Regions from separate parts of the Companilactobacillus alimentarius DSM 20249 genome, predicted to be linked through region 3. Evidence: predicted binding sites of a transcription regulator. Region 3 holds the regulator's gene; each other region holds the start of a gene.
The links. Region 3 encodes Rex, which represses fermentation and respiration genes when NADH is low (regulators of the CRP and FNR family bind a similar motif). Its sites were predicted from a motif close to TTGTGAANTANTTCACAA; they were not measured.
Positions count from the first base shown of each region.

Region 1: ald (alanine dehydrogenase) is a predicted target of Rex. The motif match lies at 1,330-1,347, and genes of this name have one in related genera.
Region 2: LA20249_RS02340 (NAD(P)-dependent alcohol dehydrogenase) is a predicted target of Rex. The motif match lies at 1,827-1,844, and genes of this name have one in related genera.
Region 4: adhE (bifunctional acetaldehyde-CoA/alcohol dehydrogenase) is a predicted target of Rex. The motif match lies at 1,796-1,813, and genes of this name have one in related genera.

Region 1 is NZ_CP018867.1:892,079-895,301, reverse strand. Features, by position in the region: gene thrS (threonine--tRNA ligase) at 1-1,027, shown strand, start outside; gene ald (alanine dehydrogenase) at 1,363-2,484, shown strand; gene tdcB (bifunctional threonine ammonia-lyase/L-serine ammonia-lyase TdcB) at 2,533-3,223, shown strand, end outside.
Region 2 is NZ_CP018867.1:465,861-469,083, reverse strand. Features, by position in the region: gene xerD (site-specific tyrosine recombinase XerD) at 1-794, opposite strand, end outside; gene LA20249_RS02345 (CvfB family protein) at 806-1,666, opposite strand; gene LA20249_RS02340 (NAD(P)-dependent alcohol dehydrogenase) at 1,976-3,097, shown strand.
Region 3 is NZ_CP018867.1:2,311,295-2,314,517, reverse strand. Features, by position in the region: gene manA (mannose-6-phosphate isomerase, class I) at 1-895, opposite strand, end outside; gene LA20249_RS11160 (redox-sensing transcriptional repressor Rex) at 917-1,573, opposite strand; gene LA20249_RS11155 (ABC-F family ATP-binding cassette domain-containing protein) at 1,710-3,223, shown strand, end outside.
Region 4 is NZ_CP018867.1:92,181-95,403, reverse strand. Features, by position in the region: gene adhE (bifunctional acetaldehyde-CoA/alcohol dehydrogenase) at 1-1,762, opposite strand, end outside; gene LA20249_RS00585 (oleate hydratase) at 2,095-3,223, opposite strand, start outside.

The sequences.
Region 1 (3,223 bases), 910 kb from region 3:
TGAAGATATGTTCCCACCAATGGACATGGGTGATGGCGAAATGCTTGAACTTCGTCCAATGAATTGTCCTTCACATATCCAAATTTACAAGCATCATAATCGTTCATACCGTGATCTACCACTTCGTATTGCTGAACTTGGTATGATGCACAGATATGAAAAATCAGGTGCTTTGAGTGGTTTACAACGTGTTCGTGAAATGACTCTAAATGATGGTCACACATTCGTTGCCCTTGATCAAATTCAAGAAGAATTCAAACGTACTTTGCAATTGATGGTTGAAGTTTATAAAGACTTTGATATCAATGATTACACATTCCGTCTTAGCTACAGAGATCCAGCTAATACTGAAAAGTATTTCGATGATGATGAAATGTGGAACAGATCACAATCAATGCTTAAAGCCGCTATGGATGATCTGGGCTTGAAGTATTATGAAGCCGAAGGTGAAGCTGCATTTTATGGTCCAAAGCTTGATGTACAAACAAAGACAGCTCTTGGTAATGAAGAGACATTGTCAACAATTCAATTAGACTTCATGCAACCAGAGAAGTTCCAATTGACATACGTTGGTTCAGATGGTGAAGACCATAGACCAGTTATGATTCACCGTGGTATTGTTTCAACTATGGAAAGATTCATTGCTTACCTAATTGAAATTTACAAGGGTGCTTTCCCAACATGGTTGGCTCCTACACAAGTTCGAATTATTCCTGTTAACCAAAAATTACATACGGATTATGCTAACGACGTTCTTAGTGAATTACGTGCTAAGAATATCCGTGCTGAAATTGATGATCGTGATGAGAAGATGGGTTACAAGATCCGTGACGCTCAAACAATGAAGATTCCATATACAGTTGTTGTTGGTGATGAAGAGACAAGAGATGCAACAGTTTCAGTTAGAAAATATGGTGAAGATGATTCATCATCAGAAAATGCTAAGATGTTTGTAAGTTCTGTTGTTGCTGATATCAATAATTTCAGTCGTAAAGATGTTACTGATAAATCTGATGATAAAGATTAATCAATATTTGTCAGTTAAATAATATTTTATAATTCAAATACATTCAGTCATGAAAATGATTGGGTGTATTTTTTTTAATCAAAAAAATTGTGATGTGTTCACTTAAAATAAACAGTTGTATTTATTTCATATACAAAATATAAATCAAAGATGTTCTAAAATGTGATAATTTGTGAAATGAAAAAATATTTTGATAAAATTTTCTCAATCTTGGCAATGGTTATCCCGATTTTTTAGTTTGTGAAGCAAAAAAATAGGTTGATACCGCTAGTTGTGAGCGTTATCATGCCCTTGTAAGGAAATAGTTATTTTTTTCACAAAAGGAGAGTGTAAATATGCAAATCGCTGTAATTAAGGAACAAAAAGAAGGAGAAGGTCGTGTAGCGGCAACTCCAGAAAATGTCCGTAAAATGGTTGAAGCTGGCAACGAGGTACTTGTTGAAAAAAATGCAGGTATTGGTGCAGGCTTTACAAACGAAGAGTATGTCGATGCTGGTGGTAAATTGGTTAGTCATGAAGATGGCTGGAAAGCCGAATTGATCATCAAGGTTAAGGAGCCCGATCCCGAAGAATATAAGTATTTCTCAAAGGGTAAAATCGTTTGGGGATTTCAACATTTAGCATCATCAAAGCCAACTGTTGAGGCAATGATGAAAGCAGGTACAACTGCAATTGGTGGAGAAACAATTGTTAAAGATGGAAAATTAGAACTGTTAGCACCAATGAGTGCAATTGCTGGACGAAGATCAGTTATTATGGGTGCTTATTATCTTGAAGCACAACATCAAGGCGAGGGAATTCTTTTACCCGGCATTCCTGGAATCGATGGTGGCAACGTTGTAATCTTTGGTGGTGGGAATGCCGCTACAAATGCCGCTACATTAGCTTTGAACATGGGATGCTCAGTAGTAATTATTGAATTGAATGATGAAAGAATTAAACTTTTACAAGATAAATTTGCAGGTAAGAAGCTTAGAGTTGTTAAATCCAATGAAGAAAATCTAGCTAAAGAAATTAAAGATGCAGATATCTTTATTTCAACGATTTTAATTCCAGGTTCAAGACCACCTAAGTTGGTTAAGGAATACATGGTTAAATCAATGAAACCAGGAAGTGTTCTAGTCGATGTAGCTATTGATCAAGGTGGAACGGTTGAAACAATTGATCATCCAACGACTATCGACGATCCAATTTTTGTAAAAGATGGAATTATTCATTATGCAGTTCCTAATCAACCGGGAGCAGTGCCACGTACAGCAACAATGGCTTTGGCAAAGGGCAATTTAAGTTATTTACTGGAAATTGCTGATAAAGGTATTAATGAAGCCATTAAGACGGATGAGTCCTTAGCATCAGGAGTTAACCTTTTTGAAGGTAAGATAACTAATAAAGGATTGGCAGATTCACTTGATCTACCATATACAAAATTATCAATTGATGAAGAAACAACTAACTAAATATTGATTAAATATAGATAAAAACTAAAGACTGGTGAGGTACGGATCATGCTTAAAGGTGTAGGCATTGATAATATTGTTGATATTCATGATATTGAAGAAGCAAAGGCAATTGTTGGAAAATATGCTCGTAAAACTCCTCTAGTTCAATCCATGTTTTTGAGCCGTAATGTTGTTGATGGAGATGTTTTCTTAAAATTAGAAAATATGCAATTAACGGGGTCGTTCAAATTCAGAGGTGCCAATAATAAAATTAATCATTTATCGCAAGAAGAATTAAATCGAGGCGTTATTACAGCATCAGCTGGTAATCATGCTCAGGGTGTGGCTTTAACAGGACATTTATTAGGAATTGATACAACGGTTGTTATGCCTGATGAAGCTCCACAAATGAAACGTGACGCTACAAGAGGATATGGTGCTGAAGTAGACATTCATGGTGCAACTTTTGATGATGCACATCAGTGGATGTTCGAACGTGCAAAAAGGGAAGGAAAAACTATTGTTGATCCGTTCAACGATAAATACGTTATTGCTGGGCAAGGAACAATCGGTTTAGAAATTCTTGATGACATTTGGGATGTAGATACTGTTATTATTCCTGTTGGTGGTGGCGGTTTGATTTCTGGAATGGCTACTGCATTGAAATCATTCAATCCTAATATTCATATTGTTGGAGTTCAATCAGAAAATGTTCATGGGATGTATGCATCAGTTAAAGCTGGTCAAATAACTAAAC
Region 2 (3,223 bases), 490 kb from region 3:
TTTTCCAACAAATTTGTCGCAAAGGAATGGCGCAAAGTATGTGGTGTAACGTCTTTTTTAATACCAACTTGGGCAATATACTTCTTGATCATACGCCAAATCGACTGTCTCGTTAATTTCTTACCACGAAAGTTCAAAAAGACTTCTTTTTGTTCACCATATTTTTCTACTAATGGCTTTCGTGTCTGTTCAAAATATTTCTTTAGCCAAGTAATAGCTGTATCGCCAATTGGTAACAAACGTTCTTTATTCCCTTTACCCAAAGTCTTAATCAACTCCAAGTCCAAATGTAGATCATCCATACTTAGATTGACTAATTCACTGACACGCAAGCCAGTCGCGTACATCACTTCAAAAATAGTCCGATCTCTGACACCCAATGGCGTAGAAACATCAGGTGACTCAATCAAAGCGTTGACCTCTTCCATTGATAGAACCACTGGTAAATGTGTGCCCTTTTTGGGAGCATCCAATTCGTTCATAGGATTGGCCGAGATTTTGTCAATCATTTCCATCCATTGATAGAACCTTTTTAAAGATGAAAACATTCGCATTTGTGAAGTCTTAGATTTTTTCTCTTTATCCTGACTGACAAAAAATTTAGTGACGACAAAATGATCCTCAGGATAAAAAGCTATCTTTTGTTGTTCCAAAAAGCTACTAAATTCCAGAAGATCCTGTTGATAAGAGATAATCGTATTTTGGGATAAACCTCGATCTAAACGTAAATATCTTGCATAATCAGCAATCGCATCAATCATCTTTTGATTCTTAATTGATAGTTTTTCACTCATAAATATTACCTCTATTTGAGATAAGTATAGCCATCTTTTTGTTCAATCTTACCTTGCTTCATTAAATTGCCTAAAGCTCGTTTGAAGCTTCCCTTACTAATACCGAAGTATTCTCTTATATCATCCGGATCACTTTTATCAGTATAAGGAATCTTTTTCTCCTGGGCATGTTCCAACACAGCAACAATCATTTGTGCATCTGGCGTAATTTCTTCATAAGCACGTGGCTTCATTGAGAGGTTCAAGCGACGATGGCTTGTACCAATGACACGGGCTTTAACATGTTGGCCGATATGTAAAGGTTCCCCTTGTTCATTGACATGAATGAAACCAATATAATAACTCTCAGTCATGACAAAAGCACCACTCTCACGAATGGCAATAACAGTACCCTCTTCATCTTTATTCTTAGTGTCTTCACCAGGACTACGAGCAATTTGAGTGTAAAGCTCAATATCAGCTAATTTTCCCCATAAGCGTCCTTTGTGATCAATTTCCAATTTAACCATCAGACTATCACCTTTTTTAGGCCATTCTGAATGTTCAAATGGCAGATCATCCAAAGAAACAACAATATCCTTATCTTCTAATCCAACATTTACGAAAACGCCTAAATCGGTTCTAACTTCTGTTACTTCAGCAAAATCCCAAACGCCTTGAACGACAAATGGCATAACAGTTGTCATTTTGTTTTTATGAGCTTGATTCTCATAAATAAATCCACTGATTTCATCACCTAATTCTGGAATTTCTGTTAATTCATTTAGATCTAAAGCAAAAGTCTTCCCATCTATTTGAACGAAAGCTTCGTCCTTATTTAAGTCAGTCACAGTTCCTGCCAAAACTTGACCATACATTTCTGCTATTTCCATATTTCACCATACTCTTTTTAATCAATTTTCTTTGCTTTTATATTCTACCAGTTTACGTTACATAATACTTTTAAGAATGCTAAATTTGCAAAATTAATTAACAACTTTAACGGATTCATTATAACAAAAATAAACTTACGATTGATATCTTATCGATTAGTTGTTCTTTTCATCACAAAATGTAAATACTTTTTTTACCGTTTTTATTAATCTTTTTTTCAAAATATGATTGAATTATTTTTGATATTGTGAAATAATTTCTAATTGTAGAAAGCGTTTTCAAATAATTTTGGAAGAAGGATTTATCTTATGAGAATTAAAGCTGCTGTAGTTGATAAAGTAAATGATCCATTTGTTATTAAGGATGACGTTGAATTAGCTGATGTGACTGATGACGGTCTTCAAGTTAAAGTCGTTGCTTCTGGTATTTGTCATTCTGATGAGGCTCTACGTAAAGGTGATGCCGCCTTTAGTTTTCCTGTTGTTTTAGGTCACGAAGGATCTGGAATTGTTGAAAAAGTCGGTAAAAATGTTTCTAATTTTAAACCCGGCGATCATATTATTATGTCATTTTATTCATGTGGTGAGTGCGATAATTGTTTGAAAGGTAAACCAACTCAATGTCGTAAATATGCTGCATCCAACCTTTCAGGTACACGTCCTGACGGATCTGACCAATTTACTGAAGATGGTCACCACGTTAGTGATATGTTCAATCAATCATCTTTTACAACTCATACAGTGATCGACAAGAGAAACGCTGTTAAAGTTCCTAAGGATCTTGATCTAAGAAAACTTGGACCTTTGGGCTGTGGCTATGTAACTGGTAGTGGTACAGTCTTTAATACTCTACAACCAAAACCTGGCGACACAATTGCTGTCTTTGGTACTGGTGCTGTTGGTCTAGCTGCCATGATGGCTGGTAAGATCTCTGGATGTGTCAAAGTTATTGCCGTTGATATTGTTGATTCCCGTTTGGAATTGGCTAAAAAGATGGGTGCAACCGACGCTATCAATAGTAAAAATGAAGATGCTGTTGAAGCTATCAAGAAATTAACTGGCGGTCTTGGTGTTGACTGGGCTGTTGATACTACTGGTGTTGCCAAAGTGATGACTGATTCGATTGCCGCTTTGACTCAAGGTGGTACAACCGCTACAATTGCTGTTACACCACATAACATCGATATTAGTACTTGGAATGATCTTTGTGTTGATGATAAAAAAGTTGTCGGCGTCAACATGGGTGACTCGATTCCTCAAATCGACATCCCTCGTTTGATTGAATTTTATAAGTTAGGTGCCTTTCCATTTGATTTGACTGAAAAGTTCTACGACTTTGACCAAATCAATGAGGCCGACGCTGATTCTGTTAGTGGTAAGACTATCAAACCTATCTTAGTTATTGATAAAGATTATCAACCTGGTAAATAATTGAATTATATTGAGCAAATCATCTTTTGATGGTTTGTTTTTTTTATATATGTTTTCGTAAAACATGTATATAAACAAGAAAACATGACATTTATCACCTCAATAAATGACAAACATTACTACTGT
Region 3 (3,223 bases):
CAATCAAGTGAATCCCCTTCTTCAAGTCATAGTCTTTACCATCAACAGTAATCTTACCTTGACCATTAATTACAGAAATCAAAGTATATTTACCGATTTGATGATGCATTTCAGCTGGTTCTTTAATCTCCCAGTGATAAACTGAGAAGAATGGTGAAACTGGTGGTTGAACAAAAGTTGTAAATTTGTTCTTGCCCTCTTCTTTAGTCTCAATATTTAATTTTGGATCTTTATGAGGAACCGTGATTGTATCCTCAGATTGTTTAATATGAAGATCACGTTTCTTACCAGTAGTCTTATCAACACGATCATAATCATAAAGACGATATGTTGTGTCACTGCTTTGTTGAGTTTCCAAAGCCATGATACCCTTGTTCAAAGCATGAACAGTCCCACTTGGGACAAAGTAGAATTCACCAGTCTTAACAGGAACCTTTCTCAAAAGGTGCTCCCAGTCGCCTGATTCGATCATTTTATCGAGTTCAGCTTTGTTCTTTGCATTGTGTCCATAAATCAAATATGAACCTGGTTCAGCATCAATGATATACCAGCATTCAGTCTTACCCAATTCATGCTCATGTTCCTCTGCATACTCATTGTCGGGATGAACTTGAACTGATAAACTATCTTCAGCATCCAAAATCTTTGTCAAAAGTGGAAAGACCTTGCCTTTCGGATTGCCAAATAGTTCACTATGATTCTTCCACAGGTCATCAACATATTGACCAGCAAATTCACCATTTTCTACCTTAGTTCTACCATTTGGATGTCCTGAAATAGCCCAACATTCTCCAATTGTGCCATCAGGAATCTTATAACCAAACTTAGTTGCAAGCTTTCTTCCACCCCAAATTTTTTCGTGGAATACTGGTTTTAGAAATAATGGTTCACTCATAATTACTTTCCCCCAAAAATATTATTCTTCTTGTTCTTCATTATTATTCGACTTATCACGATCTAAGAAAAAGATCAGTGTCTGCAATTCATTAGCTAAATCAACATAATGAACTCGAATACTGCTTGGAACGTTGATAATAACCGGTGTAAAGTTCAGAACCCCTCTAACTCCCGCATCAGCCAATAAGTCAGCTATTGTTTGAGCAGCATTTGAAGAGACCGTTAAAATGCAGACATCAATCTGTTGCAAGTGGAGCTGTTCCTTTAATTCACTAATGTCATAAACAGGAACTCCACTCTTAACAGTTCCAACAATATCCTTATTTACATCAAAAGCTGCTGCAATTCGAACATTATTAGTCCGAGAAAAGTTATAATTTAATAAGGCATTACCTAAATTACCAACACCAATTAAGGCTACATTAGTACGCTTATCTTGATTCAATAGCTTTTTAAAGAAAGCTACCAAATTGTTAACATCGTAGCCATAACCACGTTTTCCAAGTGCTCCTAGATATGAGAAGTCACGTCTAATTGTAGCACTATCTATCTTGACTCCTTCGGACAATTCGCCAGAAGAGATTTTTTTTGTACCCTCATCTTTTAAAAATTGGAAATATCGATAATAGATTGGTAAACGCTTTATTGTTGCGTTTGGAACTATTGTTTTTGTCATAATTTACCACCATATGTGTGTGTTTTCACTAACATTTATAGTAAATAAAAATCGACAAAAACGCAACACGTTAAACCTATAAAGACATAAATTATTAAATAATGATAAAATTGTGAATACATAAAGGAGTTTTAAATTGATTTTATTACAAGCACAGAATATTACTAAAAATTTTGGTACTAAGAAACTTTTTGAAAATGTTAGTTTCGAGGTGCAAGACAACAGCCGCATTGGCTTAGTAGGTCGGAACGGAGTCGGAAAATCTACTCTTTTGAAAATTATCTCCGATCAAGAAAATTATAATAGTGGAAATATTGCTCTCAAAAAGGATACTAATATTGGTTATTTAGCTCAGGATTCTGGCTTAAATAGCGAAAATAAAATTTTTAACGAAATGGAAAAAGTTTTTGATTATTTGAAGATTCAGGAAAAAAAGATGCATAGTCTGGAAGAAAAATTAGCCGACACGACTGTGCAAGATTATGATTCTCTCTTAAAACAATATGATCAATTACAAAATACTTTCCGACGTGAAAATGGTTATGGCTATCAATCAGAAATCCGCAGCGTCCTCAAGGGATTCGGCTTCGATGAAGATGTTTGGCAAGACAACATTTCCACATTATCTGGTGGTGAAAGATCTCGTTTAGCAATGGCTAAAATGCTTTTAGAACACCACGACATCTTACTATTGGATGAACCTACTAATCACCTAGATATAAATACTGTCGAATGGTTGGAAGGCTATTTGAAAAACTATCGTGGAGCCTTAGTTATTGTGTCCCATGACCAATATTTCTTGGATAAAGTAGTAACTGAGATTGTAGAGATCAATCACCACTCTTCAACGCATTATTCCGGTAACTATACTTTTTATCTTCAAGAGAAGAAAAAGAATCAAGAAGTCGCTTGGAAACATTATGAAGAACAACAAGCTGAAATTAAAAAGACTGAAGAATATATCCAAAAAAATATCGTTCGCGCTTCTACCACCAAAATGGCTCAAAGCCGTCGTAAGAAATTGGAGCATATGGATGTTTTAGACCGTCCTGGTAGCGATCAAGGATCGGTTCACTTTAAATTTGAAATTGATAAAGAAAGTGGTAACGACGTTCTTTCTGTTCGCGATGCCGCGATTGGTTATGACAATCAAATCATGTCTGAACCAATCAATTTAGATGTCAAAAAAGGTGAACGTGTCGGTATCATTGGACCCAATGGTATTGGAAAATCAACTTTTCTCAAGTCAATTTTAGGACAAATTCCATTCATCAAAGGTTCGGCTCAATTCGGTGCTAACGTCCAAGTCGGATACTACGATCAGAATTTAAAGAATTTAGATCCTAAAAAAGATGTTCTCCATGAAATTTGGGATCTCTACCCTCGCTTAGATGAACAAATCATTAGAAATATGCTGGGAGCATTTCTTTTCAGTGGCGACGATGTTCTAAAACCCGTTGCTGGACTCTCCGGTGGTGAAAAAGCTCGCTTGACGTTGACCAAATTGGCCATGGAACATGATAACTTCTTAGTAATGGATGAACCTACCAACCATTTGGATATCGACAGCAAAGAAGTCTTAGAAGACGCCTTAAAGAACTTTGAGGGCACAGTTCTCTTTGTTTCCCATGATCGTTACCTCCTAAATAC
Region 4 (3,223 bases), 110 kb from region 3:
TTCTAATATCAATGAAACCTTGCTTAGCTCCAAACAAATCAACATCAGGATGTTCATAGAATAGCCACATATCTTTAGCAGTATCCATAGTTGTTCCGCCACCCAAAGCAATAATTGTATCAGGCTTGAACAAGTTCATTTGAGTAACACCACGTTTTACAACATCAGTAGTTACGATACTATCAACATCTGAGAACATTGAGTACTCAACATGTACTTTGCTGCGCTTCAACTCATCAGTAATCGTATCGACAAAGCCTAATTGAACCATGATAGGATCACATACAATAAAGGCTCTCTTCATTCCTTCAAGATCTTCTAAGTAGCGAACTGAAGTCTTTTCAAAGTAAACTCTTGGTTGTTTAATCCATTGCATGTTATTTCTCCGTTTTGCGATTGTCTTAATATTAAGCAAATCAAATGAGGATACATTATGAGAAATAGAATTCTTCCCCCATGAACCAGTACCAAGTGTAAGTGATGGAATCATTTCATTGTAAAGATTACCAATACCACCAATGGCAGCAGGAGTATTAACTAGAACACGGCTAGCTTTCATCTTAATACCAAATTCGGTAGCCAAATCTTCATCCATAGTATGAATACCAACAGTATGGCCTAATCCACCGAAGTGAAGCAACTCGTCAGCTTTTTCAAAACCTTCTTTATGTCCAGCAACTTTATAAACGGAAAGAACTGGTGAAAGTTTTTCAGCTGAAAGTGGCTCATCTGGTCCAACCTTTGAAATCTCAACCCCTAAGACCTTAGTGTCACTAGGAACTTTGATTCCAGCAAGTTTAGCAATCTCTACAGCTGATTTACCAGCAATCGGACCTTTAACTCCACCTTCTGGTCTAAACATTGCTTCAGCTAGCTGCTTGTACTCTGATTTCTTAATGAAGAAAATTTTATTCTTTTCGAATAATGATTTAACTTCATCATAAATATCGGCATCAACGATGGCACTATTTTCAGAAGCACAAACCATACCATTATCAAAAGTCTTTGACAATACAATATCGTTAACAGCACGTTTAATATTAGCAGTTTTTTCAATATATGCGGGACCATTACCAGGACCAACACCTAAAGCTGGTTTACCAGTTGAATAAGCGGCCTTAACCATTCCCGGACCACCAGTAGCCAAGACACTGGCGACACCATCGTTGTTCATCAAATATGATGTAGCTTCAATACTTGGTTTCTTGATCCATTGGATAACACCCTCAGGAGCACCTGCGTCAACAGCAGCTTTTAACATAACCTTTGCTGCGGCGACTGATGACTCTTGAGCTTGGGGATGAAATCCAAAAATAATTGGATTACGTGTCTTCATAGCAATCAACGACTTGAACATTGCTGTAGAAGTTGGATTAGTAACTGGAGTTACACCAGCTAAAACACCTAGTGGTTCAGCAACTTTAATTAAGCGATGTTCCTTATCATTTTCAATAATACCAACAGTTTTATCACGTTTGATTGAATGCCAAATTTCTTCAGTAGAATACATATTCTTGATAACTTTATCTTCAACCACACCACGACCAGTTTCTTTATAAGCTAACTTTGCTAACTCGAAACTTGCATTTAAACCGGCAATTGCCATTTGATGTACGATGTGATCCACTTGTTCTTGTGTAAAACTGTCCATGATATCCAAGGCCTTGTGAGCTTTCACGACCATTGCATCAATAACTGGTTTTACTTCTTCTTTTTTGTCTGTTTTTACAGAAACTTTTGTATCTTTGGAACCTTTCACCATCTGATTACCTCCAAGATTTTAAAAAGCATTTATTTGTTAACTAATTCACGTTCTATACTATCACTGTGTGAATATTGTTCAAGCAAATTATCGCAAAAAGCCAATGTAAACGTATTCACGTTGATATATCAACACCCAGTCTGTTTTATGTTAAAAAAATTTATATATTAATTTAAATTGACTAATATTTTATTGTGAAAATTTATTCACAAAGTATCCTATTTAACCCTTTTAACGCTACAAAAAGGGGCTGAAATCAAATTCAGTCCCTATTGTGAAAATTCATTATTTTCTATTGAGCGTAAAAAGCTCGCTCCTGCTTTTTTTGATACTTATCTAAACATAGTCTTAGTAGCACGTGCCATGACTTTAGGATCTTTTTCATAATGATGCATTGGTGTCATTTCTGACAAAGGAATATTCAATAGTGTATATACTGCCCGCTGTGCTGCGCGGAATGAATATTGTTCTGTAAAGACCATATCAAATGGTTGTTCACAGAATTGACTGATGAAGGCCAAGTTCTTACTGTGCTTTGGTACGACATCAGGACGGTCGCCAACTGCTCTTTGATTAAACATAGCACTAGCATATGGCAAGTAAACTGGAATTACATTGACAATACTATCCATGATCTCTTGAGTATGATTCTTAATATTATCTTTGCTTGGGTCTACTTCGGCCAAATGACCCAACAATTCTTCAAGCATTTCTTTACCTGTCATTTCCATAACGGGTTTTTGAACATAATCACCATTTCTTCTTGGGTACATGAAGTAGCCCCAGAAGGTTGATTCATTAGTCTTTTGTGCCTTGAAATGTGGTTGATGATGAACAACGATTGACAATAGTGGTGTACTGTTGATCCATGTGTTCAAAGCATTTCCGGGTTCTTGTTCAGTGATTCTAGAAATCTCATTGACCAAGAAATGACTATTAGTTGTAACTGTAAAGCTGACCCACTCACTTTGGGTACGGTCGCCAAAGAATTTGTCTGGATTACCCAGTGAATAGAATTTCTCAGCTGCCTTCTTCCAAAGCAAAGCGCTTGGAGCGTAGTCCATATTTTCCTTGAATGGTGTATTCAAGTCGCCAATCGAAGAACTGTCGGTGATTGACCCATTAGTATCAAACACTAAATCGTTTTCTTCAATGTCAATATGTCCCTCTTTATTGTCGTTATCAACTTCTTCATATTTCAAACCTGTAACGACTATATCGTCTTGAAGTGGTGTATCTTTAAATTCCAAATCAGTAACCTTACGGTTGTTGATGAATGTTACGCCACGATCTTCCAAATACTTACGCATTGGTAAGATAATGCTTTCGAATTGATTATAAGGACTTCTAGTAACACCTTCCAAAGTGTTGATCCGACTGAATTCCAATATCATTCGATTCATATAACGACGTAATTCAACGGCTGAACTAGCACGTTTGAAAGCAAAAGTCGTTTGCCAC